DNA from 2 places in the Limnohabitans sp. Rim8 genome. Region 1 is predicted to be linked to the other one. Evidence: riboswitches for the same ligand, from Rfam matches in the RefSeq annotation. Region 1 holds a riboswitch; the other holds the start of a gene.

Region 1 (18,172 bases):
CCGCTGATCATGGCGCATCCCTTGGGCTTTTACAGCAAGCAAGGCCTGAATGTTGAAGTCACCAAGACCGCAGGTTGGGCCCTGGTGCGTGACAAGATGATCAACAAGGAATACGACGCTTCGCATTTCCTCTCGCCCATGCCCCTGGCCATCAGCATGGGGCTGGGCGCCAACGCCACGCCCATGAACGTGGCCACCATCCAGAACATCAACGGGCAGGCCATCACCATGAGCCTGCGCCACAAGGACAACCGCGATCCCAAGAACTGGAAGGGCTTCAAGTTCGGCGTGCCCTTTGACTACTCGATGCACAACTTCCTGTTGCGCTACTACCTGGCTGAAAGCGGCCTGAACCCCGACACCGATGTGCAGATCCGCGTGATCCCGCCCGCCGAGATGGTGGCCAATTTGCGTGCCGGCAACATCGACGGTTTCCTCGGCCCCGATCCGTTCAACCAGCGTGCGGTGTTCGACGAAGTCGGCTTCATCCATGTGCTGACCAAGGACTTGTGGAACGGTCACCCTTGCTGCGCTTTTGGCACCAGCACCGAGTTCATCCAGAAGAACCCCAACACCTTTGCTGCGCTTTATCGCGCCGTGCTCACCGCTGCGGCCATGGCGCGGCAGCCGGGCAACCGGGAGTTGATCGCCAAGGTGATCTCGCCTGCGCAGTACCTGAACCAGCCTGAAGCCGTGCTCAGCCAGGTGCTGACCGGCAAATTTGCCGACGGCCTGGGCAAGGTCGTGAACGTGCCCGACCGCGCCGACTTTGATCCCATGCCTTGGCAAAGCATGGCCGTGTGGATGCTCACGCAGATGAAGCGTTGGGGCTACATCAAGGGTCAAGTGGACTATAAGCAGATCGCCGAAAAGGTGTTCCTGATCACCGATGCACGCAAGCACATGAAAGAGCTGGGTCAGAGTTTTGCGGCGACCACGCCCTACCCCAAGCACAAGATCATGGGCAAAGAGTTTGACTCGGCCAAACCCGAGGAATACCTCAAGACCTTTGCGATTCACAAGATGGGTTGAAGCACCATGAAAACCACGCACCTCAATTTGCGGGCCGCCATGGTCTCGCTGCTCATGTTCCTGGTGTTTCTGGGGGCGTGGCAGCTGTCGGCCACCGCACCCACGGTGGCTGGTGCCGCCAAGGCAGGCATGACGGCCGAAGAAATCGAGTACCAGAAGATGATGGGCAAAGATCCGGGCGCCGTCAAAAGCACCGGCTTTCCGCCACCCCTGGAGGTGGGCAAAGCCATCGTGGGGCACCTGGCCGATCCGTTTTATGACAACGGCCCCAACGACAAGGGCATTGGCATTCAGCTGGCGCACTCGCTGGGCCGCGTGGCGCTGGGCTTTTTCCTGGCCGTGCTGGTGGCGCTGCCCGTGGGTTTCATGATCGGCATGTCGCCCCTCATGCGCAAGGCGTTCGATCCTTTTGTGCAGGTGCTCAAGCCCATCAGCCCGCTGGCCTGGATGCCGTTGGCGCTGTACACGCTGAAAGACTCGGATGTGAGCGGCATCTTCGTCATCTTCATCTGCTCGGTCTGGCCCATGTTGATCAACACCGCTTTTGGCGTGGCTTCCGTCAAGCGTGAATGGCTCAATGTCGCCAGTACGCTGGAAGTCACTCCGTTACGCAAAGCCTTTAGGGTCATCTTGCCTGCCGCAGCGCCCACCATCGTCACCGGCATGCGCATCAGCATGGGCATTGCCTGGCTGGTGATTGTGGCCGCCGAGATGCTGGTGGGTGGCACAGGCGTGGGTTATTTCGTATGGAACGAGTGGAACAACCTCTCGCTGGTGAACGTGATCTTTGCCGTCTTGGTGATCGGCCTGGTGGGCATGCTGTTGGATCTGGCATTTGCGCAATTGCAAAAGGCGGTGACCTATGTGGAGTGACACCTCGGAACGCTCGCTGAAGGCACTTTTGCCGACCCACTTCACCGTATCCCCAACCAAGGCCAAAGCCATGAATGCTTTCCTGCAAATCGAAAAACTGGGCAAGGCCTACCAAAGCGACAAGCCGGTGTTTTCGGACGTGTCTTTCACCATCGACAAGGGCGAGTTCGTTTGCATCATTGGCCATTCGGGCTGCGGCAAGACCACCATCCTGAACGTGTTGGCCGGTCTGGACACTGCGTCTGCAGGCCATGCCTTCATGGACGGTCGCGAGATCGCAGGCCCGAGCCTCGAGCGCGGTGTGGTGTTCCAAAGCCATGCGCTCATGCCCTGGCTCACGGTGCGGCAAAACATCGCGTTTGCTGTTCGGTCCAAGTGGCCCGAATGGAAAACCTCGCAGGTCAACGCGCATGTGGAAAAGCACGTCGGCATGGTCGGCCTGCTGCACGCCATCGACAAAAAACCCAGTCAGCTCTCGGGTGGCATGAAGCAGCGCGTGGGCATTGCCCGGGCCTTTGCCATCCAGCCCAAGATGCTGCTGCTCGACGAGCCTTTTGGGGCGCTTGATGCGCTCACGCGCGGCACTATCCAGGACGAGCTGATGGGCATTGTGCGCCAGACGCAGCAGACTGTTTTCATGATCACGCACGACGTGGATGAGGCCATTTTGCTGTCCGACCGCATCCTGCTCATGAGCAACGGCAACGACTCAGTCGGCGGCTATGTGCCCGGCGGTCTGGCCGAAGTGGTGGTCAACCCACTGCCGCGCGAACGCACCCGTGCCCAGCTGCACCACTTGCCTGGCTATTACGACATGCGCAACCACATCGTCGACTTTTTGGTGTCCCGCGCCAAAGCCCACTGATGCCATTTCTTTTTTTATCAACCCCCTCAAGAGGTCTTTCATGAACCGTTTAGAAGTCACCGAAAAAATCATCACCACCAAAGTCGCCAAAGGCATCAAGTGGAGCGATGTCGCCGAGAAAGTCGGCTTGTCCAAGGAATGGGTCACCGCAGGTTGCCTGGGCCAAATGACGTTTGACGCCAAGCAAGCCAAAATCATCGGCAAGATCTTTGGTCTGACGGCCGACGAGATCAAATGGCTGCAGGTCGTGCCCTACAAAGGCTCCTTGCCCAGCCAGGTGCCCACCGACCCGCTGATCTACCGCTGGTACGAAATCGTCAGCGTCTACGGCACCACCATCAAGGAGCTGATCCACGAAGAATTTGGCGACGGCATCATGAGTGCCATCGACTTCAGCATGGACATCGTGCGCCAACCCGACCCCAAGGGTGACCGGGTGAATGTGGTGTTGTCGGGCAAGTTCCTGCCATACAAACAGTACTGAGCTGCTGTGCCCTGCGGGGCATTCCAAAGCCGTGGTGAACACTGTCACCACGGCTTTTTGTTGTGGGCCGATCAGTGCAATGACAAAGGCAACGAAGTGGTCTTGACCCGGACCACCGCATCACGCACAGCGTAAGGCTGGGCGCAGGGCTGCACGGTGCTGTCGCGCATGTCCGCCTGGCACTGAGCAGCGCAAACCAGGGCTGCGGTCAGCGTCTGGGCCTGGCGCAAGATGGGTTCAATGAAACGGCTGGACTGGCCATTCACACTGATGCAGTCACCCAGGGCGTAAATCTGCGGCACGCTGGTTTGCAGGGTTTGTGCATCCACGGCAATGCCGTTTTGCCAAACCAAGCCCGCGCTGCGCGCCAGGCGAGTGGGCGTGACCAAGCCGGTGGCGGCGACCACCTGATCGGCCATCACGGTTTGCCCATCGCTGGTGGTCAGCCGGTACTGGTCGCCCTGCCGCTGCAGGTCTTGCAGTTGCACCGCGCCCATGAAGTGGATGGGCAAACCAGACCACGCGGCCAGCAAGGGTTCTCCCGCCTGGTCGGCTGGCCAGCGCGCCAGAGGCCGCGCCTGGGTGTCGATGAGCGTCACCCGGTGTCCGCCCAGGGCCAGGTCGTTGGCCAGTTCGCTGCCAATCAATCCGGCCCCCACGATGGCCACATGCCGGGGCGTGGTGCCCAGCGCAGCCTGAAAGCGCTGGTAGGCCTGCAGGTGGTTGATGCGCCAGCACAGGTCGGCGCGCAAGGGCGCAGGCAAAGCGGCTTCGGCGCCGTGGGCCAGCACCAGATGGGCGTAGCGCAGGGGCCCTTGGGTGGTGCGCAGTGTGCGGCTTTCGGGGCAGATGTGCAGCGCTTGGGTGTGCGCCAGCAGCCGCACTTGCCAGCGCGCTGCGGCTTCGCTGCTGGTTTCTTTGACCAATGCCTGGGGTTGGATCTGGCGGGCCATGGCGACCGACAACAGGGGTTTGTCGTACACATCACCAGCGCAAGCGGTGACCAGCGTGATGGGTGTGTCGGGCAATTGGCTGCGCAGGTTTTGCACCAGTTGCCAGCCCGCTTTGCCCGCCCCCACCACCACGATGCCGGGCGCCGAGCGTGGGCTAGCCAAATGCGTGCCCGCCATGCTGGCCGAACTGTTTTGAAGGGCGCTCAGGTTTGGCGCAACATACAGCTCGAAGTCCGACTTGGTCACGCCGCACAAGGGGCATGCCCAGTCTTCGGGGATGTCGGCAAAGCGCGTACCCGCCAACAGGCCGCTGTCGGGGTCGCCATCTTGCTCGTTGTAGATGTAGCCGCAGGCGTGGCAAATGTAGAGCTGCCAGGCGCCATCGGCTGGCGCGAGGCTGGCGCGAGGGGTGGCGACACTCATGCGGGCATCTCCTGGGCACTCAGGCGGGCCATTTCTTTGCGCAGGTGCTTGATGGCGGGCGTGACGATCGCAACAAACTGCGCTTCGCGCACGCGGCGCTGTACCTCCGACTGCATCAGGTAGCCGCGCGCGCCTTGGTGCAGCAAGGCCGAGTTGGCGGCCCGCAGGGACAGCTCGGCACAGTGGCTGCGGGCGTCCAGCACGCTGATGAAGTAGTCGGTCGAGGCGTCGAACGGGGTTTCGGCCAGCTTCATGATGCGGGCCAGCAGCGCGTCGAATTCGGCTTGCAGATCGGCGGGCCGGTCTTCGAGGTACTGGTTGACATGGCCGAGCTGGCCTTCCACGGCCCACATGCTGGCGATGGCACCCTGGATGATGCCGGCCGCCATGCCACATTGCAGCAGCACAAAGCCGCCGCGAATGCGCGCGATGAAGGGCTTGGCCGGGTCGGCCACCAGGTCGTCGGTGCCGACAAACAGGTCTTTGCAATGCACGCTGAAGGTGCCTGTGCCCTCCATTCCCGAAAATTCCGGGCAGGCTTTGAGCGTCACGCCTGGCGCATCGCAGCGCAGCATGAACATGATCTCGCGGCTGGCGCTTTCGTCTGCCGTGCTGACTGCGGCAATCGCGCCAAAGTAGTGGTCTGCCGCCAGGTTGCTGACCCAGGGCAAAGTGCCGTTGATGCGGTAACCGCCCTCTACCGGCGTGGCCTTGAGCAGCAAGGCTTCGATTTTCGCGAAGCTTTTCATCGGGTTGGACAGGCCGGTGCCGCCCAGCGACTCGCCGCGCACATGGCGCGCCAGGCGTTCGCCTGCCAGTGCCGGATTGCCCGAAGCCTGCATATACAGCCCGGCCACGGATTGGCACCACATCATGAAGCCGGTGGCCCCACACACCTTGGACGCCTCGGCCATGGCCACAATGGCCAAACCAAAGTCGCCGGGCGTGCCGTCGGCTTGGGGCAAATGCGCACCCATCGCGCCCGCTGCCGCCAGCTGTTTCAGAACAGCTTCTGGGTAAGCACCGCGATCGATGGCGTGTGCCTGCTGTGCCAGCGGGCCTTGGGCAATGGCGCGCACGGCCTCAATGAGCGGCTTGGGTCGGGCAGCAAGTTCGGGGGGCAGGTCGGCGGGGTTCATGAAAGCTCCAGAAAGAAGGTGAGCCCTGCTGCACAGGCCGCAGGGTCAAAGACAAGGATCAATGGGCGGGTGCGTCAGAGCCAGACCTGCCGTTGTGGACGCCTCAGACCATCGAGATCTCAAAGGGGATCGGGTTGCGCATGCTGTTGGCCACGGGCGAGTAGAAGTTGGCGTGTTGCACGATCTCGTCCAGCACTTCGCGCGGGGCATCACCTTCCACCAACACCTTCACGCGGATGGCCTGAAAGCCCATTTGAGGGGGCGTCATCTCCAAAGCACCGCCTGCACCCCACGCGGCGGGGTTGCCAATGTCGCCCTCCAGAAAGACTTCGAGCTTGCTGAGCTTGACGCGTTTCCAGGTGGCCACGGCAGTCACGCCCACGGCGATGCAGCCGCCCAGACCCGACAGCACGATCTCGCCGGGTGCTGGTGCGGTGTCTTCGCCAAACAGGTGCAGCGGCTCGTCGACCACCACGGTGTGTTGGTCGCCCACTGAAGACAAGGAGCGGTACTGCCCTTCCATGACGGTGTGGACCTTGTTGGTGCCGCGCCGCGCCGGGTTGGCTTTGCCGCCAGCGGCAAATGTGGCCAGGCCCTGGGCGTCGATGGGCCGCAAATAGGCTTTGATGGTGGTGGGGTTGTCGAGGGTGGCAGCGTCGGTCATGGCAAGTCCTTGGGCATTGAGGGTTGTAAAACAGGGCATGCAGCGATGCCTGTGACCATGACTTTGCAAAGGCCGTGCCAGGGCCGTGTGTCAGCGGACTGGTGCAGATTTGAAGCACGCAAGTGCTTCATTTACAAGGGATTTTGGCTTTCAAGAGGCTTGTAGCTTTGTGTAGTGGTGGCATGACCGGGCTGCCATGGGTCGAGGGCTTGAACATTGTGTTGACAATGTGTCAACACAATGTCCGATCAGCGCAAACCGGCTTTGCGCAGCCGGTAGGCAAACTGGCGCAAAGTCAGCCCCAGGCTTTGGGCGGCGCGGGATTGGTTGCCCTGATGCTGGTCCAGGGCTTGCTGCAACACCTGCACCGTGTGCGAGTGCGCGCTTTCGTAAGGCCGCACGCCCAACGCCGCTGAGCCAGGTCGCTCGAGTGCCGGAGGCTGACCCGTGGTGGGCCCTGGAACGTCTGCCATGGCAACTGCGGACTTTGGCGCAGCGGACGTGAGGGCTGGCGTGGCCGAAGCTTGAGGCAAAAAGGGCTTCAACTGCCCGGGGGTGAGCAAAGTTTGATCGGCCAGCAACACCACGCGTTCGATGCAATTACCCAGCTCGCGGATGTTGCCGGGCCAGGGCTGCTGCGTCAGGGTGTCCAGTGCCTCAGGGCTGAGGTACACGTTTTTCTGGTGCGTCTGGTTGGCCCGGTTGACAAAGTGCAGAGCCAGTTCGCGGATGTCGCCAAGGCGCTCGGCCAGTGACGGCAGCCGGATCGGGATCACGTTCAGGCGGTAATACAGGTCTTGCCGAAAGAGGCCGGCCTGCACCTGGGCGGCCAAGTCGCGGTTGGTGGCGGCCACCAGGCGCACATTCACCTTGACCTCGCGCTGGCTGCCCAGCCGAACCACCGCGCCCTCTTGCAAGGTGCGCAGCAGTTTCGACTGCAGGGACAAAGGCAGCTCGCCGATTTCATCCAGAAAGATGGTGCCGCCATGCGCCTGCTCGAACCAGCCGGGCCGCGCTTGGTGCGCCCCGGTGAAAGCGCCACGTTCGTGGCCAAACAGCTCCGACTCGAACAGCGTGTCCGGAATCGCCGAGCAGTTCACCTTGATGAAGGGCTGGGTCGAGCGCGGGCTGGCCAGGTGCACCGCTCTGGCAAACAACTCTTTGCCCGTGCCGGATTCGCCCAGCAAGAGAACGGTGGCTTGTGACTGCGACACCCGTTCCAGCTCGGACAAGGCCTGCAACAAAGCGGGTGAGCTGCCGATCAGCCCATAGCGTGCGGCGTGCGTGCTCAGCGCTTGCGACAAGGCCGCATTGCGGGCCCGCAGGTGGCGAGTTTGCTCGTTGACCAGTTGCTCCATGTGCAGCACTTGCCCGGCCAAGGTGGCCAGCACCTTCAACACAGCCAGGTCGTCGTTCAAATGGCGCTGGCGGCTGCGAATGCGGTGGCAGCCCAGCACACCCACCGTGGTATTGCCCAGGGTGATGGGCAAGGCCAGGTAGGCCACCGTCTCGGCAGGAAACTGCTCTGCGGCCACTGAGCGGAACAAAAACAAGGGCTCGTGGGCAATGTCCTGAACAATCGCGGGCAAACCGCTTTGCAGCGCCCGCCCCGTGATGCCTTCGCCCTCGGCATACACCCCCCGGCGCATCTCCATACCGGTCAAGCCATAGGCATGGCGGATCGAAGCGGTGGCCGGCCCCAGGGCGGCGCCCACAGCCGGTGTGTCGCGCAGCACAATGCGCCCCCGGTTCAGACCCAGCAACTCGCTCATCAAATGCAGCATCTCGCGCAACACCTCGTCTGAGGCCAGGCTGCGACCTACCCATTTCATGACCTCGCGCATGAGCAAGAGTTCTTGCTCGCGCCAATGGGCCTCGGAAGGTGTGGGGTCTGGAATGGGGGTGGTGCGCATGCTTTTGGGGTAAGCAAACTTTGGACCATGCTGAGGGCGGCCTAGCCATTTGATGACCTGATGGTTGGGGGTGAGACCTCACCCGGTTAAAATCTAACCAACCCCCAAGGAGCGTTGCAGCCCGCCGCCGTCAAGGCGCAGCAGGTCAGGCTTGGGGCCGTTCAATGTCTGAATGATCTTGCACAACGACGCTCACCTGATGATCCAAGGTGAGCCCGTGTCCGTTGTCGCGTCTGAAACCGTCTCTGTCGCCCCCATGAAGCTGTCCGGTCTGGAGCCTGTCTCCATCGGCACAAAGTCTCTTTTCGTCAACGTGGGCGAGCGCACCAACGTCACCGGCTCCAAAGCCTTTGCCCGCATGATTTTGAACGGTGAGTACGAACAGGCCTTGGCCGTGGCGCGTCAGCAGGTTGAAAACGGTGCGCAAATCATCGACGTCAACATGGACGAAGCCATGCTGGACAGCCAAGCGGCCATGGTGCGGTTTTTGAACCTGATGGCGGGTGAGCCCGACATCGCCCGCGTGCCGGTGATGGTGGATTCGAGCAAATGGACCGTGATCGAGGCCGGTTTGCGCTGCATCCAGGGCAAGGGCATCGTCAACTCCATCAGCATGAAAGAAGGCTTGGACGAGTTCAAGCGCCAGGCCAAGCTGGTCAAGCGTTATGGCGCTGCGGCTGTGGTCATGGCCTTTGACGAGAAAGGCCAGGCAGACACCTACCAACGCAAAGTGGAGATTTGCGAACGCGCTTACCGCGTGCTGGTGGACGAGGTGGGATTTCCCCCAGAAGACATCATTTTTGACCCCAATATTTTTGCGATCGCCACCGGTATCGAAGAGCACGACAACTACGCCGTGGACTTTATTGAGGCCACACGCTGGATCAAACAGAACCTGCCTGGTGCCAAGGTCAGCGGTGGCGTGTCCAACGTGTCTTTCAGCTTTCGGGGTAATGACCCGGTGCGCGAGGCCATCCACACCGTGTTCCTGTACCACGCGATTCAGGCGGGCATGGACATGGGCATCGTGAACGCGGGCATGGTCGGTGTTTATGACGACATTGAACCGGTGCTGCGCGAGCGTGTGGAGGACGTGGTTTTGAACCGTCGTCCAGATGCGGGCGAGCGTTTGATCGAAGTGGCCGACAGCGCCAAAGGCGCAGCCAAAGACGAGAGCACCAAACTCGCGTGGCGCGGCACCGCAGAGGTGCCCGTGAGCGTGGCGCAGCGTTTGAGCCACGCGCTGGTGCACGGCATCACTGACTTCATCAACGAAGACACCGAAGCCGCTTACCAAGACCTGTTGGCCCAAGGCGGTCGTCCGCTGCATGTGATCGAAGGCCCGTTGATGGACGGCATGAATGTGGTCGGAGACCTGTTCGGCCAAGGCAAGATGTTCTTGCCGCAAGTGGTGAAAAGCGCCCGCGTGATGAAGCAGGCCGTGGCGCATTTGTTGCCCTACATCGAGGCCGAAAAGTTGGCACAAGAAGCTGCTGGCGAAGACGTGAAGGCCAAGGGCAAGATCGTGATCGCCACCGTCAAGGGCGATGTGCACGACATCGGCAAGAACATCGTCACGGTGGTTTTGCAGTGCAACAACTTTGAAGTGGTCAACATGGGCGTGATGGTGCCCTGCCACGAAATTTTGGCCAAAGCCAAGCAAGAAAACGCCGACATCATTGGTCTGTCCGGCTTGATCACGCCCAGCCTGGAAGAGATGCAGTACGTCGCCAGCGAGATGGAAAAAGACCCGTATTTCCGCGAGCGCCAAATGCCGCTGCTCATTGGCGGCGCCACCTGCAGCCGCGTGCACACGGCCGTCAAGATCGCGCCCCATTACAGCGGCCCCGTGGTTTATGTGCCCGACGCTTCGCGCAGCGTGGGCGTGGCCCAGGGTTTGTTGTCCGAGCAAGCGGCCAAGTTCATTGCCGACCTGAACACCGATTACGACAAGGTGCGCGAACAGCACGCCAACAAAAAGCAAACCCCTATGTGGACGCTGGCGCAGGCCCGCTCGAATAAGACACCGATCGACTGGTCGCAAGGCCTGCCCGCTGCACCCAAATTCATTGGCCGCCGCCTGTTCAAGAACTACGACCTGGCCGAGATCGCGAAGTACATCGACTGGGGCCCTTTCTTCCAGACTTGGGACCTGGCCGGGCCTTTCCCCGCGATCCTCGACGACGACGTGGTGGGCGAGCAGGCGCGCAAGGTCTACGCAGACGGACAAGCCATGTTGCAAAAAATCATCGATGGTCGTTGGGTCACGGCCAATGCGGTGTTGGGCCTTTACCCCGCCAACAGCGTGAACGACGATGACATCGCGCTGTACACCGATGCATCGCGCAGCCAAGTGGCCATGACTTGGCGCGGCCTGCGTCAGCAGACCGAGAAGCACATGATCGATGGGGTCATGCGCCCCAGCCGTTGCCTGGCCGACTTTGTCGCGCCACAAGGCAGCGCACCAGATCATGTGGGTATTTTTGCCGTTACAGCGGGCATCGGTGCCGACAAACGCGCTGCGGCTTTTGAAGCCGCGCACGACGATTACAGCGCGATCATGCTCAAGTCACTGGCTGACCGACTGGCCGAAGCGCTGGCCGAATGTCTGCACAAAAAGGTACGCACCGACCTGTGGGGTTATGCGGCAGCGGAGTCGCTGAGCAACGAAGAGTTGATTGCCGAAAAATACCAAGGCATTCGCCCTGCACCTGGTTACCCTGCCTGCCCTGATCACAGTGCCAAAAAGGCCATGTTCGAGTTGCTGCAATGCGAAGACATTGGCATGGGCCTGACCGAAAGCCTGGCCATGACGCCCGCAGCCAGCGTGTCTGGTTTTTACATCGCACACCCAGATGCGCAGTATTTCAGCGTGGGCAAAGTGGGTGACGACCAGGTGCACAATTTGGCCGAGCGCAGTGGCGTGCAGGTCAAAGACCTGCAGCGCTTGTTGGCCCCCAACCTGTAAGGCCCCATGCAAAATTTCTGGACATCCTGTGGTCATCAGCATCTGACGCGCAATGAGCGCGGCTGGATGACTGCCACGCCCGACTACTGGCGTTTGTGGTTAGAGCGTCCAGAGCTGGCGCTGGTTCCAGAGTCGTGCAAAGCCGAAAAGCGCTTGCACCAAGCGCTGTTGGACGCACCTTTGCTGCAGGTGACGCCTGCACAACTCAAGGCCTTCAAGGACGATGATGCGCGTGAAAACTACGAGTTGTTTTTGCGTTTTCGAGACGAAGTGGAAAGTGCCGGTTCTCTGGAGGCGGCGTACACAGCGTGGCAAAAGTCCGGCAACATCCAAATGCCACCGCTTTTCATCGACGTGGTGGTGCAAGCGATCGTGTGCAATGTGCTGGGTGATGTGCAAGATGCTTGGGTTTGGCGGGCGGCCGAGTTGCTGTTTCGCCGCCAGCGCATCACCATCGAAGGGGGCCGCGTTTTGTCGGGGGACAGCGACACACTGGACAGCCTCAAAGCCACCGGCGGTTTGGGCGAGATGGGGCGTTTGTTGATGGAGGGTGGTGCCACGCTCAAGGCCGTGGACGTGAAGGTGCTGCACCCAGACAACGCTGAGCGTTATTTTGCGCAGCGTGAAGGCTTGAGCCGGTACGCGTTTTTGCTCGACATGACGCACGAGCTCCAAAACGAATTGCCGCACGGTTTGATTTTGAGCATGGTCAATGCCCGCTCTGGGCTCAAGGCCCTGTCGGTGGTGTTGACCCGCTGGGTACAGCACTTTTTGGGGGTCGCCGTCAGCATCGAGCCAGTGCAAAAGGTGGACGACCCTGCTTGGCGTTGGCACGTGGGCTTGGACGCCACAGCCACCGCTTTGCTCAACGACCTCTACCAAGGCGTTGAGCTGGACGCCAAGCGTCAGCAGCAACTCATCAGCTTGTTCAAGCTGCGTTTTGACAACCCGGATGACATGCGCGCTGATGTGCGTGGCAAAACGGTTTATCTGGGTGTGGCCATGAACGAGCAGGGTTTGCTCAAACTCAAGCCGCAAAACCTGCTGCTGAATTTACCGTTGGCACACGAGGTTTGAATACAGCAGGGTTTTCGGCATTTTTCAACCGAAGGTATTTGGGGTCAATCCATGCGTTTTCGCCAAAGCTTTGTGTGGCTGCTGCTGATCCTGGCCATCGGTGCATTTGTCCACCTGGATTTGGGGCATTACCTTGGCTTTGAGCAACTCAAGGCCAGCCAGGCCGGATTCGTGCAGCTGCATGCGCAGCAGCCTTTCACGGTCGCGGCTTCTTACGTCGTGTTGTATGTGCTGGCCACAGCTTTGTCGATACCGGGGGCGGTCATCATCACCCTAGCGGGCGGCGCTGTCTTTGGCCTGTGGCAAGGCTTGTTGCTGGTCTCGTTTGCTTCCACCATCGGTGCTACTTTGGCTTTTCTGGTTTCGCGTTTTGTGCTGCGCGAGTGGGTCGAAGCCCGCTTCGGTCAGCGCTTGGCCGACATCAACGCTGGCGTGAACAAAGAGGGGGCGTTTTACCTGTTCAGCTTGCGCTTGATCCCGGTGGTGCCTTTCTTCCTCATCAACCTGCTCATGGGCCTGACGCGCATGAAGACCTGGACCTTTTTCTGGGTGAGCCAGCTGGGCATGCTGGCGGGTACGGCGGTGTATGTGAATGCGGGCACGCAACTGGCGCAACTTGAGTCGGTGCAGGGCATTTTGAGCCCGGCGCTTTTGGGCAGCTTTGTGTTGCTGGGCATCTTTCCGTTGATCGCGCGCCGCATCGTGGCAGCGGTGCAAAAGCGCAAAGTCTACGCTCGCTGGGCCAGCGTGCGCCCCAAGACCTTTGACCGCAACCTGATCGTGATCGGTGGGGGTGCGGCGGGTTTGGTGTCGGCCTACATTGCCGCCGCTGTCAAAGCCAAGGTGACGTTGATCGAAGCGCACAAGATGGGCGGTGACTGCCTGAACTACGGCTGCGTGCCGAGCAAGGCCTTGATCAAGAGCGCAAAAATAGCGCACCAGATGCGCCACGGCGCGAAGTACGGCCTGAGCGACACCACGCCGCTTTTCAGTTTCAAAGCGGTGATGCAGCGTGTGCACGACGTGATCCGCGCCATCGAGCCCCACGACAGTGTGGCGCGCTACAACGGCCTGGGCGTGGAAGTGCTGCAGGGCTTTGGCAAGTTGGTCAACCCGTGGACAGTGGAAGTGACTTTGAACGACGGCCAGGTGCAGCGCCTGACGGCGCGGAGCATCGTGATCGCGGCGGGCGCACGCCCCATGGTGCCGTCCTTGCCGGGCCTCGATGACGTGGGCTACGTCACCAGCGACACCCTGTGGGACGAGTTTGCCAAGTTGGATGACATTCCGAAGCGCATCGTGGTGCTGGGTGGCGGGCCGATTGGTTGTGAGCTGTCGCAAAGTTTCGTCCGGCTGGGCGCACAGGTCACACAGGTCGAGATGGGCGAGCGCATCATGGTGCGCGAGGACGAAGAGGTGTCTGCGTTGGTGCGTGACGCGTTGCAGGCCGATGGCGTGCAGGTGCTTACCGGACACAAGGCGCTGCGCTGCGAGCGTCGGGGTGAGGACAAAATTTTGGTGGTCAGCAGACAAGGAGAAGGGCAAGGACAAGAAGTCGACATCGTCTTTGATGCCTTGGTCTGCGCCGTGGGCCGTGTGGCACGCCTGCAAGGCTATGGCCTCGAGGACATGGGTGTGCCCACGCACCGCACGGTGGACACCAACGAGTACCTGCAAACGCTTTACCCCAATATATATGCCGCAGGTGATGTGGCTGGGCCTTACCAGCTCACCCATGTGGCCGCGCATCAGGCTTGGTATGCGGCGGTCAATGCGCTGTTTGGCGATTTCAAATCCTTCAAGGTGGATTACCGGGTGATTCCCTGGACCACCTTCGTCGACCCCGAGGTGGCGCGTGTCGGTCTGAACGAGCAAGAGGCGCAAGCCCAAGGCATCGCGTATGAGGTGACGAAGTACGGCATCGACAACTTGGATCGAGCGATTGCAGACAGTGAGGCTCATGGCTTTGTGAAGGTGCTCACTGTGCCCGGCAAGGACCGCATTTTGGGCGTGACCATCGTGGGCTCACACGCAAGCGATTTGCTGGCCGAATACGTGCTGGCCATGAAGCATGGCCTGGGGTTAAACAAGATCCTGGGCACCATCCACACCTACCCGACCATGGCCGAGGCCAACAAGTACGCGGCGGGTGAATGGAAGCGTGCGCACGCGCCACAGAAGTTATTGGCTTGGGTGAAGAAGTTCCACGATTGGCGGCGCGGATGAACCCTTTTTTGAATCCGGCTCTTGCGCTGCTGGCGCTGGGCATGGCCTGTGCCACCACACCTGCCTTCGCACAAAGTTTGTCGCCTTTGGTGCCCGCCGATGGCGCAGCCGCCAGGACTTGGCGTTTCGTGGGCTTTCCCAAGTCCAAGGCCGACATTCCGGCCACGCGATTTGAGTTGGCCGAGGTGCAAGGCGAGCGAGCGCTCAAGGTCAGCACCCGCGCTTCGTATGGCACCTGGGTGCATGATCTGCCCAGAGTCTACGCGGGTCGGCTGCAATGGCGTTGGCGTCTGGACCAGCCGCTCACCACAGACAAAGGCGGCAAAGTTGTGGCCGACATCCTGACCAAAGCGGGTGACGACGCGGCGCTCAAAGTGTGTGTGATGTTCGACCACCCGTTGGACCGTGTGCCGTTCGTGGAGCGCACTTTGCTGCGCATTGCCCGCAGCGTGAGTGGCGAAGACCTGCCAGCCGCCACGCTGTGCTACGTGTGGGATGGCGTTCACCCTGCGGGCCTGCAAGGCGCCAACCCCTACACCCAACGCGTGCGTTTCATCACGCTGCAAGGCAAGGATGCGCCCTTGGCCCAATGGCAAGCCGAAACCCGCGACGTGGCAGCCGACTTTGCCAGGCTGTTTGCCGAAGAGTTGCCTGCAGGTTCAGCTGTGCCCAAAGTGCGTGCGGTGCTGATTGGCGCAGACAGCGACAACACGGGCAGTCAGAGTGTGGGCTGGGTCAAGGCGATGGACTGGACACGCTGAAGGTTTGGTGCGTTTGAACGGGTCGAGGGCTTTGCCGGGTTGATGGGCCTGCATCCGAAAGGATGCGTCCAGTGTCAGGCGGCCTTTTTGCCGTACAAATCATCCAACAGCGCTAAGCCGTTCGCGTATTGGGCCGCACTGCGTTTCTCTTCTTGACGGACTCGCCATTTGCGCAGTGGTTGGCCATCTTGCAATTGCTGCACCAAATAGGGCACCCAGCGGCGCGCGCGATGGGCCGTCACCAGGCAGTGGGAGGCATCGGTGTCTGCCTTGGTGCCTGCTTCAGCGCCCGACTCCGCACGTTCAACGCCGACAAACTGCGCCACCACACTCAGGTTGTCCGAATCGTCAGGGCTTTGAGCCAGCAACTTGAAGCCTGCGGTCTCCAACAATTTGCGCAAGGTGGGGCCCGTGAAATACAAGGTGTGTGCCCTGAAAAACATGTAATCCGGTGAGCACAAGCGCGTGGCGTTGGGCACCTCGATGTACAACAAACCGGTGGCTTTGAGTTTTTCGCCCATGGTGCGCAAGGCTGAAACGGGTTCAGCCAGATGCTCCAAAACATGGAACATCGAAATCAAATCCAAAGCACCCACTGGTTCATGGGACAAGCCTTGCTGCAAGGTGCTGTTGTTGACGTGGATGCCCAGCATGTTTTGGGCGTAGGTGGCATAGCCTGCGTGCGGCTCAATGCCCTTGGCCTGAAATCCGAGTGTTTGCAACAGGTACACAAACTCTCCACTGCTCGAACCGATGTCCAAGCTGCGTTGGGATGTGAGGTCGGTGTCGGACCAGCGTGCATCCGTGTTCTGACACAACCACTGCCAACGCCACTGCGCATTTCGACCTGCACGCAAAACATGGCGCAAGGCTGGTTGAACAGCTGATTTGTAGGCTTGTCGGTATTGGTTAGCGTACCAGTCGGCCAACTCCTGATCGCTGGGCAGAGGGTCTATGCGGCCCAAGCCGCAACCGTTGCAAGACACGGTGAGCAAGGCATCGCCTGTTTTGCCATCCTTGTTGGCAATGACTTGTGCTGAACGTTCACCGCAGCAAGGGCAGGCGGTATGGGCGTTTAAGGGCGTGCCTGTGGGGGTGTTTGCAGGGGCAGATGTATTCATTTCTTCATTGTAATTTCCGCCAATCCCCCTATTTTTAAGGGTATTCATCAGCTCGACTCACCGCATTTTTTTGGGCTGGACAGCGTCGAAAAGTGCAAGACCAACTTCAAAAAACATAGACTTAGATCTATATATAAACACTTGAAAATCAATTTTACAATTCAATGTTCTGTTCATAGGATCTCCTGCAAGGAGGTGTCAAATGAACACATTGTTAGACCCAGCGATTCTTTTTTTCGTTTTCGGTGTTGCCGCAGGAATCTTTAAATCCAATTTGGAAATTCCTCGGTCGATTGCTAAATTTTTGTCGTTGTACCTGCTGATGGCCTTGGGGCTGAAGGGTGGTTTTGCTTTGGCCAAGTCGGGGATGGACACGTCTGTTGCCATCAGCTTGGGAGCGGCTTTGGCCATGGCTTTTTTGGTTCCAACACTGGGGTATGCCCTGCTGAAAAATCGCATTGCGCGATTTGATGCGGCGGCTGTGGCTGCGGCTTATGGGTCAGTCAGCGCGGTGACGTTTGTAACGGCGATCCAATTATTGGAGGCCGGTGGTTTGAATTTTGGTGGGCACATGACGGTGGCCATGGTCATCATGGAATCACCGGCAATCATCATGGCTGTGCTGCTGGCCAATGCCAACCGCCAACGTTTGGCCCAACAGGGGCAAGGTTCAGCCGGTGGATTTTCTTTGCGAAAAATATTGCATGAATCGTTCACAGATGGCGCGCATCTGCTCTTGATTGGCTCGATGATCATTGGCTATGTCAGCGGCGAAGCCGGTAAAACCATGATGCAGCCCTTTGCAGGCGACCTGTTCAAAGGTTTGCTGGCCTTCTTTTTGCTGGACATGGGCCTGATGGTGGCGCGCAATTTTGCCGAGGCGCGCAAAACTTCTGGTTTTTTACTGCTCTATGCAGCAGTGGGGCCATGGGTCCATGCCAGCATCGCATTGAGCTTGGCGGTGGTGTTGAAGATGCCTGTTGCCGATGCCGCTATGTTGATGGTCCTGTCGGCCAGTGCCTCATACATCGTAGTGCCTGCGGTATTGCGTTATGCCATCCCTGAGGCCAACCCTTCCCTGTACTTTGGCTTGTCCTTAGGCATCACCTTTCCAATGAACATTTTGCTGGGAATTCCCACCTACATCCACGCCGCCAAATGGGCATTGGGTTGACGATTTAAGGTCTTGGTAACGTCAATGGCGCGCACTTTTGCCCAAGAAGGCGCTTCGGTTTTTTTGATGGATGCCGATGCCCAGGGTTTGGAACGCAAGCACCAGAAAATTGTTCAAGCTGCGCCCGGGGCCCGTGTGTTGTGCGCCCAGGCCGATGTGAGCGATCCCGCGCTGGCGCTGCAAACCCTGGCGCATTGTGTCAATGAACTCGGTGGCCTGGACATCCTGGCCAACAACGCCGCCATGCGCAACTATTCGGCGGCAGGCCAAGCGACCGCGCCCGAATGGCATGCGATCGTGGGCGTCAACCTGGTGGGCATCACGAATTACTGCCATGCTGCACAGCCGCACCTACGCAGCGGCCGCCGCGGCAGCATCGTCAACGTGTCGTCTTCTTATGCCGTCAAAGGCTGCAAAGGCATGGCCTTGTATGACGCCACCAAGGCCGCGCAGCTGGCTTTGACCCGATCCTTGGCGTGTGAAGAAGCGGTGCACGGCG
Region 2 (13,020 bases), on a different contig from region 1:
GTGCTCATGGGCACGTTCACCTCATAGCCCACACCGTGGCAGTCCACCACCACCTCCGGTGGGTTTTTGTCGCTCAAAATGCCGGTGAGTTTGCCAATCATGGAGGGTGACGCCTTAAATGCCTGTGATGGGAGAGAATGCGCTTTTGCCTTGGCCATTTGGGCCATACACCGCGCACAGCTAGGATTATCAACTTGATTGTCAGACACACCTTCACGCCGCACAACAACACCCGTTTGTCTCATCTGTGCGGCCCCATGGATGCGCACCTGCGCACCATCGAAGCGGGTCTTCAAGTGAGCATCGCGCACCGACACGAACAGTTCAAGGTGGACGGCCCCAAAGCGTTGGCCATGCAGGCCATGGAGATTTTGCAGGCCATCTACGAACGCGCAGACCGACCGATTGCGCCAGACATGGTGCAACTCATGCTGCTGGGCGACAACGGGGGCGAGGAACCCAACTTGCCTGCGCTGCAAACACGCCGCGCCGACCTGAAGGCCCGCACCCCGGTGCAAGCGGCCTATCTGGAGAGCATCGCCAGCCATGACATCAGCTTTGGCATCGGGCCTGCGGGCACAGGCAAAACCTATTTGGCCGTGGCCTGCGCGGTGGACGCGCTGGAGCGCGCCAGCGTGCAGCGCATTGTGCTGACGCGCCCGGCGGTGGAAGCCGGTGAGCGCCTGGGCTTTTTGCCGGGCGACTTGTCTCAAAAAGTGGATCCGTATTTGCGTCCTCTCTACGACGCCTTGTACGACCTGATGGGTCACGACAAGGTGCAAAAAGCCTTCGAACGCAACGCCATCGAAGTCGCTCCACTGGCCTTCATGCGCGGGCGCACGCTGAACAACGCGTTTGTCATCCTGGACGAAGCGCAGAACACCAGCACCGAGCAGATGAAGATGTTTTTGACGCGCATCGGCTTTGGGGCCAAGGCCGTCATCACAGGCGATGTCAGCCAGATCGATTTACCCAAGGGACAGCTGTCTGGATTGATCGACGCCGAACGGGTTCTGAAGCGCGTCAAAGGCATTGCCTTCACACGTTTCAGCAGCGCCGATGTGGTGCGCCACCCCTTGGTGGCCCGGATTGTGGATGCTTATGACGCACAAGGCAGCGCAGCCTTGCGCGCGGGCATTACCACACGCCGCAAATCCCTGCCAACTGACGACTGACACCACAACCCCAAAAAATGGCCCTCCAGCAACTCCAACTGTCTCTGCAATTTGGCGACTTTCCACACCAAGCCCGCCACCGCGCAGCCTTGCCCCGCCACGCGGTCACCCGCGCCATTCGCCATGCGCTGGCCGATGACGCCGAAATCACGGTGCGCATCGTGGGCGAAGAAGAAGGCCGCGCACTCAACCAGAGTTACCGCAAAAAGGACTACGCCACCAATGTGCTGACCTTTGATTACGAGCAAGAACCGGTGGTGATGGCAGACTTGGTGCTCTGTGCACCGGTGGTGGCGCGTGAGGCCAAAGAACAAGGCAAAACGCTGGCAGCGCATTACACGCATTTGCTGGTGCACGGCACACTGCACGCGCAGGGCTGGGACCACGAAACCAGCACCGCTGACGCGCAAGAGATGGAAGCCTACGAGGTGGCCATCCTCGCCGGGTTGGGGTTGTCGAACCCCTACCTTTGAGCGAGGATGCCCACGGGCTGGATGGCCCGGTGGATCAAATCCTCAATAACGGTAGCCAATGCCCACGCCATAGAGCAAAGGGTCCACCCGCAAGCGGCCCAAGCTGCTGCCATCGGCATACACATCGGTTCGGATGTAGGCCTTTTTCACATCCAGGTTGATGGACCAATTTTTATCGATCGGAAAATCCACACCCACTTGGAAGGCCGTCCCCCAATTGTGGCTGTCCAAAGAAAGACCCGGGGGCAATGACACACTGCTGAAGTGGGTGTAGGCGATACCGCCGCCCACATAAGGCTTGAAACCATCAAAGTCTGTGAAGTGGTACTGCAGCAGCAAAGTCGGTGGCAAATGCTTGAAGGAACCGATGTCGGTGCCGTTGGCATAGACCCGCTGCTTCTGGTCCATGGTCAAGCTCAGTTCTGCGGCCATGTTCTTGTTGAAAAAATACGAGAAATCGATGGTTGCAAATGACTTGTTGTCGATGGACAGACCCAAAGAAGTCGTGTCCTTGTTGACACTGTCCAAATGCACGGAGCGCAAACGAATTTGCCAAGGACTCTCGCTCAGGCTTTGAGCCATCACGCCGGAGACCGATCCCGCCAGCAACAGTGCTACCCACCCAGTTTGTTTATTCATGTCGAATTTCCTTGTGTAAGCGAGAGACAAACCTCTCGATTCCATTGGAATATCGGCAAAGAAGTGCCAACTTGAGGCACATCAAATGCACTCAGGCAGGGATTGCCGCAGCAGAACCCTTTGATGTGCATCAAAGGTCTGCGTTGCTTTTTGGTGATTTGTGCGTCAAGCCACTGAGACAGGGATCAACGGCCGTTCAGGCGTTCCACAATGTCCAGCGTAGGGGCACTCTGGTTCATGGTGTAGAAGTGGATGGCGGGCACGCCGCCATTGATCAGTTGCTCGCACAAGTCAGACACGACATCCAAGCCGAAGGCCTTGATCGAAGCCACGTCGTCGCCATAGGCTTGCAGGCGCAACCTGATCCAGCGTGGGATCTCGGCCCCGCATGCGTCTGAAAAGCGCAGCAACTGCGAAGAACTCGTGATGGGCATGATACCGGGCACCACGGGCACATCCACGCCCAGTTTGTAGGCGTCGTCCACAAAACGGAAATACGCATCGCTGTTGTAGAAGTATTGCGTGATGGCCGAATCAGCACCGGCTTTCACCTTGGTGGCAAAGGCCTGTAAATCGGCTTCGGGCGACTTGGCTTGAGGATGGATCTCGGGGTAAGCGGCCACCTCGATGTGGAAATCGTCGCCGGTCTCTGCGCGGATGAAAGCCACCAGATCGCTGGCATAGTGGAACTCACCCCCTGCGCCATAACCGCTGGGCAAGTCGCCCCGCAAAGCCACCAAACGTTTGACGCCCATGGCCTTGAGTGTGGCCAGCTCGGCGCGCACCGAAACCTTGGTCGCGCCAATGCACGAGAAGTGACAAGCGGCGCTCAAACCCTCGGCCTGGATCGCACCCACCGTGGCAAAAGTGCCCTCTTGAGTAGAGCCACCTGCACCATAGGTCACCGAGCAAAACTCGGGCTTGAGGGCATACAGCTTCTCACGCACACCGCGCAATTTTTCGGTGCCTTCAGGGGTTTTGGGTGGGAAAAATTCCAGGCTGATCGGCAGCTTCAAACCAGACATCGCTTCACCTTCAAATTCAATAATCGTTGGCCTTGGCATACGCCTTGGCGGCCAGATCGGCCTCATGCGCCACACGCGTTTTTTCACGCGCAGGCTGCACCGCAGCAGGGTCAGGCCAGCAGGCCTGCACAAAAAATTCACGGTTGCCGTCACCGCCCTCGATGGGACTGTCCATCCACGCACTCACCTGCAAGCCCAAATCGGTCAAGGCGGTGCGCACACGGTTTTCAATGAAAGGGTAATGGCTCTCGTCTTTGACGATGCCGCCCTTGCCCACTTGGCCCGGTTGCAACTCAAACTGGGGTTTGACCAGCATCAGCAACTGGCCCGTGGGCTTGAGCAAATGCACCACACCCGGCAAAACCAGCGTGAGCGAGATGAACGACACATCACCCACCACCAGGTCAAAACCTTCGAGTGCGTCAGGCACCCGTTCGTCACCCGGCACCACATCGCGGGCGTTCACGCCCTCAATGCACACCACCCGCTCGTCTTGGCTGATGCGCGGATGCACTTGGGCATGGCCCACATCAATGCCGACCACTTCGGCTGCACCGTGTTGCAACAAACAGTCGGTGAAACCACCGGTGCTTTGCCCGACATCCAGGCAGCGCAAGCCTTGCACCTGCACGGCCGTGGCCTTCAAAGCCCCTTCGAGCTTGAGGCCACCGCGCGAAACATAACGCGACTCGGCATCGTCGAGCAGCTGCAGTGCAGCGCTCTCGGGCACCTCATCGCGGTTTTTCACCACCGCACGCCAAATTCCGTCGGGCTGCTGCCACTGCACGCCCCCGGCGATCAGTCGCTGAGCCTGGGAGCGAGAAGCGGCCAGGCCGCGCTCGACAAGAAGTTGGTCAATGCGCATGCGTGGTGTTCAATAACGGTACGTGTCGGCTTTGTAAGGGCCGTTTTTCGACACGCCGATGTAGGCGGCTTGCTCTTCGCTCAGTTCGGTCAGCATGGCGCCCACTTTCTTCAGGTGCAAACGCGCCACTTTTTCGTCCAGGTGCTTGGGCAACACATAGACCTTGCCGTTTTCGTACTGGTCTTGCTTGGTGAACAGCTCGATCTGGGCGATGGTCTGGTTGGCAAACGAGGACGACATCACGAAGCTGGGGTGGCCAGTGGCGCAGCCCAAGTTCACCAGGCGGCCTTTGGCCAGCAGGGTGATCTTCTTGCCATCGGGGAAGATGACGTGATCGACCTGGGGCTTGATCTCGTCCCACTGCAGCTTTTCCAGCGAAGCCACGTCGATTTCGTTGTCGAAGTGACCGATGTTGCACACAATGGCCTCGTCTTTCATGGCGGCCATGTGCTCGTAGCGGATCACGTTCTTGTTGCCGGTGGCGGACACAAAGATGTCGCACTTGTCGGCAGCGTATTCCATGGTCACCACTTTGAAGCCTTCCATCGCCGCTTGCAGGGCGTTGATCGGGTCAATCTCGGTCACCCAGACTTGGGCACTCAGGGCGCGCAGGGCTTGGGCCGAGCCCTTGCCCACATCACCGTAACCAGCGACCACGGCCACTTTGCCTGCAATCATCACGTCGGTGGCGCGCTTGATGGAATCCACCAAAGATTCGCGGCAGCCATACAGGTTGTCAAACTTGCTCTTGGTCACCGAATCGTTCACGTTGATGGCGCGGAACATCAAGCTGCCCTTGGCGGCCATTTCGTTCAGGCGCAACACGCCGGTGGTGGTCTCTTCGGTCACGCCGATGATCTGCGCACCCTTGCGGCTGTACCAAGTGGGGTCCACGGCCAGCTTGGCTTTGATGGCATCGAACAAGCAGACTTCTTCTTCGCTGGTCGGGTTGGCGATCAAAGAGGCGTCTGTTTCGGCGCGCTTGCCCAGGTGCATGAGCAAGGTGGCGTCGCCGCCGTCGTCCAAGATCATGTTGGGGCCTTCGCCTTCGGTGCCAGCGGCGCCAAAGTCAAAGATGCGGTGGGTGTAGTCCCAGTAGTCGGCCAGGGTTTCGCCCTTGATGGCGAACACGGGCGTGCCTTTGGCAGCAATCGCAGCGGCGGCATGGTCTTGGGTGGAGAAGATGTTGCAAGAGGCCCAGCGCACGTCGGCACCCAAGGCTTGCAAGGTTTCAATCAGCACGGCCGTCTGGATGGTCATGTGCAACGAACCGGTGATGCGCGCGCCCTTCAAAGGCTGGGCCTTGTTGAACTCTTCGCGGATGGCCATGAGTCCGGGCATTTCGGTCTCGGCGATTTTGATTTCTTTGCGGCCCCAATCGGCCAGGCCGATGTCGGCGATCACGCAATCGGTGTGGACGGCGGTAGGAATACGTGCATTCATGAGAAAAGCTCCAAGCAATGTGAATGAACCACAGGCGTGGGCACGGGCACTGAATTGGGAAAAACAGGCTCACCACACGTCAAGTGGATGAGCGTCGTTGCTGTTGAAGTGTTCCGAGCCTCACGCCCCGCTGCCGGCTTGGGTGACAAGCCAGGGGGCGCTGCAACGCTCCTCGGAAGCGCATATTCTAGCCCAGACCTTGGGTCTACAAAGCCCATTTGGCAGCAGCCCCGGTGAGCCGCAGGTCTTTGGCCTTGGCTTTTGCTAGACTGAATTGGCCCCAAAGACTCACCCACGACATCACAGAACCCATGAACCACCTTGCAGCTTATTGGCACCTGTGGACCGTCACCGCCGTGATCGTGTGGATCGCACTGCACTGCACCACGCACTTTGTTTTGCCCGCTTTGCGCCTGAAAGTCCAATTGGCCCAAGCCAACACCCACTTGAGCCAATGGCTTGGGCAAAGTCCGGGGGCACCCATCGATTTGGACGCCATTGAACAAAGCGCCATGACCACGCCCGCGTTGCGTCACGCTTGGCAGCAATACGCCACCAGCCTGCAACCACAATGGGAAAGCGCCGACACTGGGCCCCTGGGTGCAGCCAGGCAACGCGTCAGCCATTTGTCCCGCGCTTTTTTTGCGAACATGAACATGCGCTCTGACGGCGGGCGATTGGACCTTGCCGACATGGAGCACTTGGCCTCAGCTGATGAAGAAATGGCCGCACTCTGGGCCGAATACCAACAAGCGGTGGACACCCTGCAACACCTCGAATCGACCTCACAGGCCCGTGCCGGGCAGTGGCAAGCCAGCAGCCACGCTGAAAACTTTTTCACCGACCAGTCCTTGGTGGATTCGCCGCTCCAAACCCATTTTTTCGCCCATATTCCGGGCATTTTGACTGGGGTCGGCATCATCGGCACGTTCACCGGACTGATTGCGGGCTTGATTGGCTTTGATGTGTCCAACCCCGCTCAAGTGCAAAGCGAGTTGAGCCAATTGGTACAAACCGTAGGCCATGCATTTTTGGTCTCCGCCTTGGCCATCACCTTGGCCATGGTGTTCACCTGGCTTGAAAAATCTCTGCTGACGGGTCGCTACCAGCAAGTGGAGCAACTGCAGCAAAACCTGGACAGCCTGTTCACACCCCATGTCGGAGCACAGCAGCTTGAAAGGCTCACACTGGCGACAGAGATGCAAGCCAGTCTGTCGCACAAAATTTTGCAGCAATTGCGCAGTGGGGCTCCTGCTGCCCGCTCGCGCTGAACCTGCACATGCTGAATACCCCAAAAACACCGCTCAAAAGGCGCAAAAACGAGGCTGAAAAACCCTTCTGGATCTCGTTTGCCGACCTGATGACCGCGCTGATGGTCTTGTTTTTGGTGGCCATGGCGGTGGCCTTGCTCAGCGTGACCGAAGGCTTGCGACAACAAGACGACCAGCGGGTCCAGCGCGACAAGGGCATTTCGACCTGCCTTCAAGACATCGCCCAAATGACCCAAGAAAAGTCATTGGCAGGCGTTCAACTGCGTGGGCAAACACTGGAATTGGGCACCTTGGCCGAGTTCCCCAAGGACAGCCACCAACTGGATGCACAACGGGCTGATTTTTTGCGTGACTTCGTGCCCAAAATGCTGGACGTCGCGCGGACACCTGCCTGTCAAATGTGGCTCAAACGCTTCGTTTTAGAGGGCTACGCCAGCCCAGAAGGCTCTTACCTTTACAACCTCAACCTCAGTTTGGCGCGGTCCCAACGGGTGCTGTGTGTCTTGCTCGATGACACTGCAGCCAAAGCACCCCGTCAATCTGACCGCCAGGCCGTGCGCGACATGTTTTTTGTGGGTGGCTCGTCATTCAATTCGGCCATCCTGAACCAACCCGAAAAAAGTCGCCGAGTCGAACTCAGGCTGGAGTTCAAAGAGCTCGACCCCAGCTGCAGCGCCTCTGGGGCTTGCGCGGCCATGCCTGCCAAGCCCATTCCTTGGGACGACGACGTCAAGTGTCCGCTGGCCACTCGCTGACAAAACTCAGGCGAATGGCGACCCCCCGGCCTTCTTTGACAGGGCTTTGCAAGCGCCACTGCGCACCGTGTTGGAGCGCGATTTCTCTCACAATGGCCAATCCCAAACCACTGCCCACCACACCTGAAGGCGCCGCCCTGTAAAACCGCTCCCAAACATGCGCCTGATGCTCTGGCGCAATGCCTGGGCCATCGTCTTCTACCTCGACCCAACCGGGGCCCACACGCGTCGTGATGCGCGCCCCCGCAGGGCCATGGTGCAAAGCGTTGTCGATCAAGTTGGCCACCGCTTCTTGCAAAAGCACAGCCACACCTGACACCTTGCAGCTTGGCACCAGCGCATCAAAACCCAGATCGCAAGCCCGCTGATGGGCGCGCAGTGCGTAGGACTCGGTGATCTGCCTTACCAGCTGCACCAGATCCAGCGGTTGAGCAGGGTGTATTTCGCGCGCATGCTCAACACGGGCCAAGGCCAACATTTGTTCGGTCAAGCGCACCGCCCCTTCGGTGGTTTGATGGGCCGCCTGCAACAATGCGCCCGCTTGCTCGGGTTCGGCATTGCGCTGGGCCAAACTCAGCTGGGTTTTGAGCACCGTCAAGGGCGTGCGAAGTTGGTGCGCCGCATTGTCCAGAAAGCGCTTGCGGATCTCGATCAAACGCCCCAATCGGTCCACATAGGCGTTGAGCGTGTCCATCAAAGGCCTCAGCTCACGCGGCATATCGGGGGTGTGAACGGGCGAGAAATCGTCGTCGCGTTTTTTGGCCCATTGCTGCCTGAAAGCCTCCAATGGCCGAATTCCCCGACCCACCGCCCAATTCACCAACAAGGCCGCCGCCAGCAACAACAAGCCCTGGCTTCGCAAGGTGTCACCCAGAATGCGTTGAATCATCTGCTGGCGAGACTCTCGGGTCTCTGCCACCGTGATGTGTATGAGCGGGTCCGACAGGCTTGCATCGGGCATGACATGGGTTAGCTGCACCAAACGGACCGACTGCCCCGAGTATTGAACATCCCCGAAACGCACCAAGGCAAAAAATTGAACCGAAGCCTCTTGGCGTTCGGGCAAATGGGGCAAATCACGGGCCCCTGCCAACCACTGCCCTTGCACGGTGCTGAGCTTGTAAAACAATCGCGAGCCCGTGTGGTTCTCAAACAAATACCCGGCCGCCTTCATCAACTCGAGCTGGGCTTGCCCATCCACCCACACCAATTCTTCGGCCAAAGTCCGGGCGGCCAAATACAAAGATCGGTCATAGGCTTCGTTGGCCGCCTGCACCGCGTGGTCATAACCCACCCAAGCGTTCAGGGCAATCAGCGCCGTCAGGGGACCCAAAATCCAAGCCAACAAACGCCCACGCAAAGACGCCATGGAAGCTGACCTTTCAGGCAAAGCAGCGCTCACATCAAACCTGCGTGGCCAATGGGGTCAGCATGTACCCCAAGCCCCGAAAAGTGGTGATTGCCACCCCCGGTGACCCGTTGCCCAAAGGCTCGGCCGATTCGAGCTTTTTGCGCAAACGGTAGATCAAGACCTCCACCGCTTCCAGGCCAGCGCTGTCATCGGCAAACACTTCGGCATGCAAATGTTCTTTGCTCACGGCGCGCTGGGGCGATTCGAGCAACACCCTGAGCGCCGCAGCTTCGCGCTTGGTCAGCGCCAAAGGCTGGCCGTGCACCCAAACTGCAGCGCTGTCGGGCTCCATTTCCAGAGGTCCCCAACGCAGACTGGCCGCTTTGGACTTGCCTTGCCTGCGCAACAACACCTGCAAACGCGCCTCCAATTCACTCAGGTCAAAGGGCTTGGGCAGGTAATCATCGGCGCCCATGTTCAGGCCCAACACCCGGTCCGGCACACTGGCGCGGGCCGTCAAAATCAACACCGGCACGGTGTCTCCCCGTGCACGCAGCGCTTGCAAAACAGCCAAACCGTCTTGTCCTGGCAACTGCAAATCGAGCAACACCGCATCCATGCCGTGCCCCGCTTGCAGACAACGATCGGCCTGCCAACCATCGGTGGCAAAGGCCACCTCCATGCCCCCTTGGCGCAAAGCTGTACCGAGCCACAAGGCAATTTCAGGCGTGTCTTCCACCAACAGTACGCGGGGCTTGAGGGTATTCACTGAACAGCTTTGACAGGTGATTGACAGCTTGGTGCGGCGCTGAGCGCCAGAATCGAGACATCTGCACAAGGCATGGGCCTTGACAGTGGTTTTTTATTTTCACACAGGAGACCTCCATGCACATTTCCAAACGCGATTTTCTGGCCCTCAGCGCTGCCACGGGTGCCTCTTTGGCCCTGCCTGCTTGGGCACAAGGCAAACCCATGTTTGAAACGCTCAACATGTTTGTGCCTGCGGCCCCCGGTGGCGGTTGGGACGGCACAGCCCGCGCCATCGAGCGCGCTGCCAAGGCTGCTGGCTTGGTGGGCAATATGGCCTTTGAAAACGTCGGCGGCGCTGGCGGCATGGTGGGCCTGCCCCGCTTTGTCAACCAGCGCAAAGGCCAGGGCAACATCCTGATGGTGGGTGGCTCGGTGATGATTGGTGCAGGCATCGCCAACAAGAGCCCCGTGACCATCAAAGACGTCACGCCCATTGCACGCCTGACCGAAGAAGCCGGCGTGATCGTGGTGCCTGCAGCGGGCAAGATCAAAACTTGGAAAGAGCTGGAAGCCGCCATCAAAGCCAACCCCAAAGCCGTCTCGGTGGCCGGTGGCAGCGCAGGCGGCACCGACCACCTGATCCTGGGCATGCTGATCAAAGCGCTGGGCAAAAACCCGCGCGAAGCCGCTTATGTGGCCTTTGCAGGCGGCGGCCCCGCCAACGCGGCCATTCTGGGCAACCAGGTGGTGGCGGGTATTTCTGGCTATTCCGAGTTTGAAGAACAAATCAAGGCCGGCAAGATGATCCCTCTGGCCGTATCGGGCAAGAGCCGCATACCTGGCGTGAACGTGCCGACCTTGAACGAACTGGGCATCAACGTGAGCGAATCCAACTGGCGCGGCGTGTTTGCAGCCCCCGGTATCAACGATGCACAGCGCAACAACTTGATCGACTTTGTGACCCGTCTGACCCAATCGGCCGGTTGGAAGCAAGAACTCGAGACCCGCAAATGGACCAATGCCTTCATGACTGAGCGCCCTTTTGAGCGCGATTTGGCCAAAGACATTGCCGACAAAGAAATCTTGATGAAAGAACTGGGTCTGGCATGACGCCATTGCGCCTGGCCTTATTGCTGTTGGCCGTGTGCGGCGTCGCCGCATGGCAGCTCACGGTCATTCCGCAATCGCTGATGCAGATGACCGTGGGCCCGGTGCTGGCCCCTGCCGCCATCGTGGCGGGGCTGACCCTGGTGGCGCTGCTCTACGGCTTGAGCGCTTGGCGCGGCCAACAGGTGGACTTGAGCCAGGAAGCCGGGCAAGAAGCCCTGCCCGGCTCAACCACCCGCCTGCTCAGCTTGTTGGGCGGTGGGGTGGCCTTCATCGTGTTGGTCATACCCATGGGTTTTATACTGCCGGCCACCCTGTGCGGCATGTGCATTGCCCGTGCTTTTGATGCCCCTTTCAATGGCAAGTCACTGCTCGTGTGCGGCTTGATTGCCAGCGTGTTCTGGTTTGTGTTTGCCCGTTTGCTGGGCGTGGGCCTTGGGCCTGCACTGCCTTGGTTGATTTGAATCGGATACCCCATGGAAGCTTTTGACGCCCTGATGGGTGGCTTTGCCATTGCTTTGCAACCCACCACCCTGATGTGGGGTTTCATTGGCTGCTTTGTCGGCACACTGGTGGGTGTGTTGCCCGGCATTGGCCCGGCGCTCACCATCGCCTTGCTGCTGCCCCTGACTTACCATGTGCCCGCCACCAGCATGTTCGTCATGTTCGCCGGCATCTACTACGGCGCAGCCTATGGTGGTTCCACCACATCCATCTTGCTCAACACCCCGGGTGAATCGGCAGCGGTGGTCACCGCCTTAGAGGGCAACAAAATGGCCCGCCGTGGCCGCGCTGGTCAAGCCCTGGCCACCGCCGCCATCGGCAGCTTTGTGGCCGGCACCATCGGCACACTGGCCCTCACCTTTTTTGCGCCTCTGGTGGTCGATGCGGCTTTGGCCTTTGGCCCGGCCGAATACTTCAGCCTCATGGTGCTGTCGCTGGTGGCCGTGTCCGCCGTACTGGGCAACTCCATGTTGCGCGGCTTGGTGGCCCTGAGCCTGGGCTTGCTGCTGGGCATGATCGGCGTCGACCTGCAAACCGGCCAGCCGCGCTTTACCTTTGGTCGCCCCGAACTGCTCGACGGCATCGAAGTCACCGTGGCTGCGGTGGGCTTGTTTGCTGTGGGCGAAGCGCTGTACTTGGCCTGGCAAGGGCGCGAGTCCAAGGGCGGCGAAGTCATGAAGCTTTCGGGCAGCCTCTGGATGAGCAAAAAAGACTGGGGCCGCTCCTGGAAGGCGTGGTTCCGGGGCGCATTCTTTGGCTTTCCGATCGGCGCCATGCCCGCAGGTGGAGCCGAGTTGCCCACCCTCTTGTCTTATTACACCGAGAAAAAACTCTCCAAACACCCAGAAGAATTTGGCCAAGGTGCAATTGAAGGGGTGGCTGGGCCTGAGGCCGCCAACAACGCCGCAGCAGCAGGTGTGCTCATGCCCTTGCTCACTTTAGGCATCCCCACATCGGCCACCGCCGCCATCATGCTGTCGGCCTTTGAAGGTTATGGCATCCAGACCGGACCACAGCTTTTCAGCCAGCAAGGCGGCCTGGTCTGGACACTGATCGCCAGCCTGTACATCGGCAACGTCATCTTGCTGGTCTTGAACTTGCCCTTGGTCAGCCTGTGGGTCAAGTTGCTCAAAATCCCGCCGCCTTGGCTGTATGCAGGCATCATCGTCATCTCGACAGCGGGTGTTTACGGCGCAGGCAACTCGGTGTTCAACGTCGGCATGTTGTTTGTCTTTGGCCTGCTGGGTTACTTGATGCGCCGCTTTGACTTTCCGGCCGCGCCCCTCATCGTTGGCTTGATTTTGGCGCCCATGGCCGAGCAGTCCATGCGCCAAGCACTGACCATCAGCCAGGGTGAATGGTCCACCTTCTTCACCCGGCCCTTGTCGGGCAGTCTGATGGCGGTATCTTTGTTGCTGTTGGTGGCGCCAACGCTTTGGCGACAAATTCGCAGCAACAAATCCCTATTGAAGTAAAGCTTTTGATACGTATTTCCCCTCTTCAAACAGCATGCTTTTTTTGATTTGATATGCACTTTCTATTGTCTTAGAACCAAATTTAAAAACATGAGTCACGACGACAACTCCCCCATTCAAAGACGCGACTACCTCAAGTGGATGGGCGCGGCCGGTCTGGCCGCAACGGGTGTGTCGGGCCATGCCC

What was found. Region 1 has a riboswitch for S-adenosylhomocysteine ahead of metH (methionine synthase). Riboswitches for the same ligand answer to the same signal wherever they lie in the genome.
Region 2: another riboswitch for S-adenosylhomocysteine. It lies ahead of ahcY (adenosylhomocysteinase); the one in region 1 lies ahead of metH (methionine synthase).

The regions. Positions count from the first base shown of each region.
Region 1 covers NZ_CALPTI020000001.1:29,829-48,000, reverse strand. Annotated here, with positions in the region: gene Q1M54_RS00230 (CmpA/NrtA family ABC transporter substrate-binding protein) at 1-1,032, shown strand, start outside; gene ntrB (nitrate ABC transporter permease) at 1,039-1,905, shown strand; gene Q1M54_RS00220 (ABC transporter ATP-binding protein) at 1,976-2,770, shown strand; gene cynS (cyanase) at 2,811-3,254, shown strand; gene Q1M54_RS00210 (FAD-dependent oxidoreductase) at 3,326-4,630, opposite strand; gene Q1M54_RS00205 (acyl-CoA dehydrogenase family protein) at 4,627-5,769, opposite strand; gene Q1M54_RS00200 (OsmC family protein) at 5,873-6,433, opposite strand; gene Q1M54_RS00195 (sigma 54-interacting transcriptional regulator) at 6,682-8,346, opposite strand; S-adenosyl-L-homocysteine riboswitch at 8,447-8,547, shown strand; gene metH (methionine synthase) at 8,603-11,314, shown strand; gene Q1M54_RS00185 (DUF6352 family protein) at 11,321-12,391, shown strand; gene Q1M54_RS00180 (bifunctional TVP38/TMEM64 family protein/FAD-dependent oxidoreductase) at 12,443-14,617, shown strand; gene Q1M54_RS00175 (DUF3047 domain-containing protein) at 14,614-15,378, shown strand; gene Q1M54_RS00170 (class I SAM-dependent methyltransferase) at 15,453-16,499, opposite strand; gene Q1M54_RS00165 (sodium-dependent bicarbonate transport family permease) at 16,702-17,673, shown strand; gene Q1M54_RS00160 (SDR family oxidoreductase) at 17,698-18,172, shown strand, end outside.
Region 2 covers NZ_CALPTI020000026.1:19,236-32,255, reverse strand. Annotated here, with positions in the region: gene ruvA (Holliday junction branch migration protein RuvA) at 1-101, opposite strand, end outside; gene Q1M54_RS14475 (PhoH family protein) at 195-1,175, shown strand; gene ybeY (rRNA maturation RNase YbeY) at 1,193-1,648, shown strand; gene Q1M54_RS14465 (OmpW family outer membrane protein) at 1,691-2,287, opposite strand; gene metF (methylenetetrahydrofolate reductase [NAD(P)H]) at 2,473-3,312, opposite strand; gene Q1M54_RS14455 (TlyA family RNA methyltransferase) at 3,329-4,177, opposite strand; gene ahcY (adenosylhomocysteinase) at 4,187-5,620, opposite strand; S-adenosyl-L-homocysteine riboswitch at 5,703-5,800, opposite strand; gene Q1M54_RS14445 (MotA/TolQ/ExbB proton channel family protein) at 5,932-6,891, shown strand; gene Q1M54_RS14440 (flagellar motor protein MotB) at 6,900-7,646, shown strand; gene Q1M54_RS14435 (sensor histidine kinase) at 7,621-9,015, opposite strand; gene Q1M54_RS14430 (response regulator transcription factor) at 9,050-9,766, opposite strand; gene Q1M54_RS14425 (tripartite tricarboxylate transporter substrate-binding protein) at 9,883-10,857, shown strand; gene Q1M54_RS14420 (tripartite tricarboxylate transporter TctB family protein) at 10,854-11,318, shown strand; gene Q1M54_RS14415 (tripartite tricarboxylate transporter permease) at 11,331-12,833, shown strand; gene Q1M54_RS14410 (tripartite tricarboxylate transporter substrate binding protein) at 12,924-13,020, shown strand, end outside.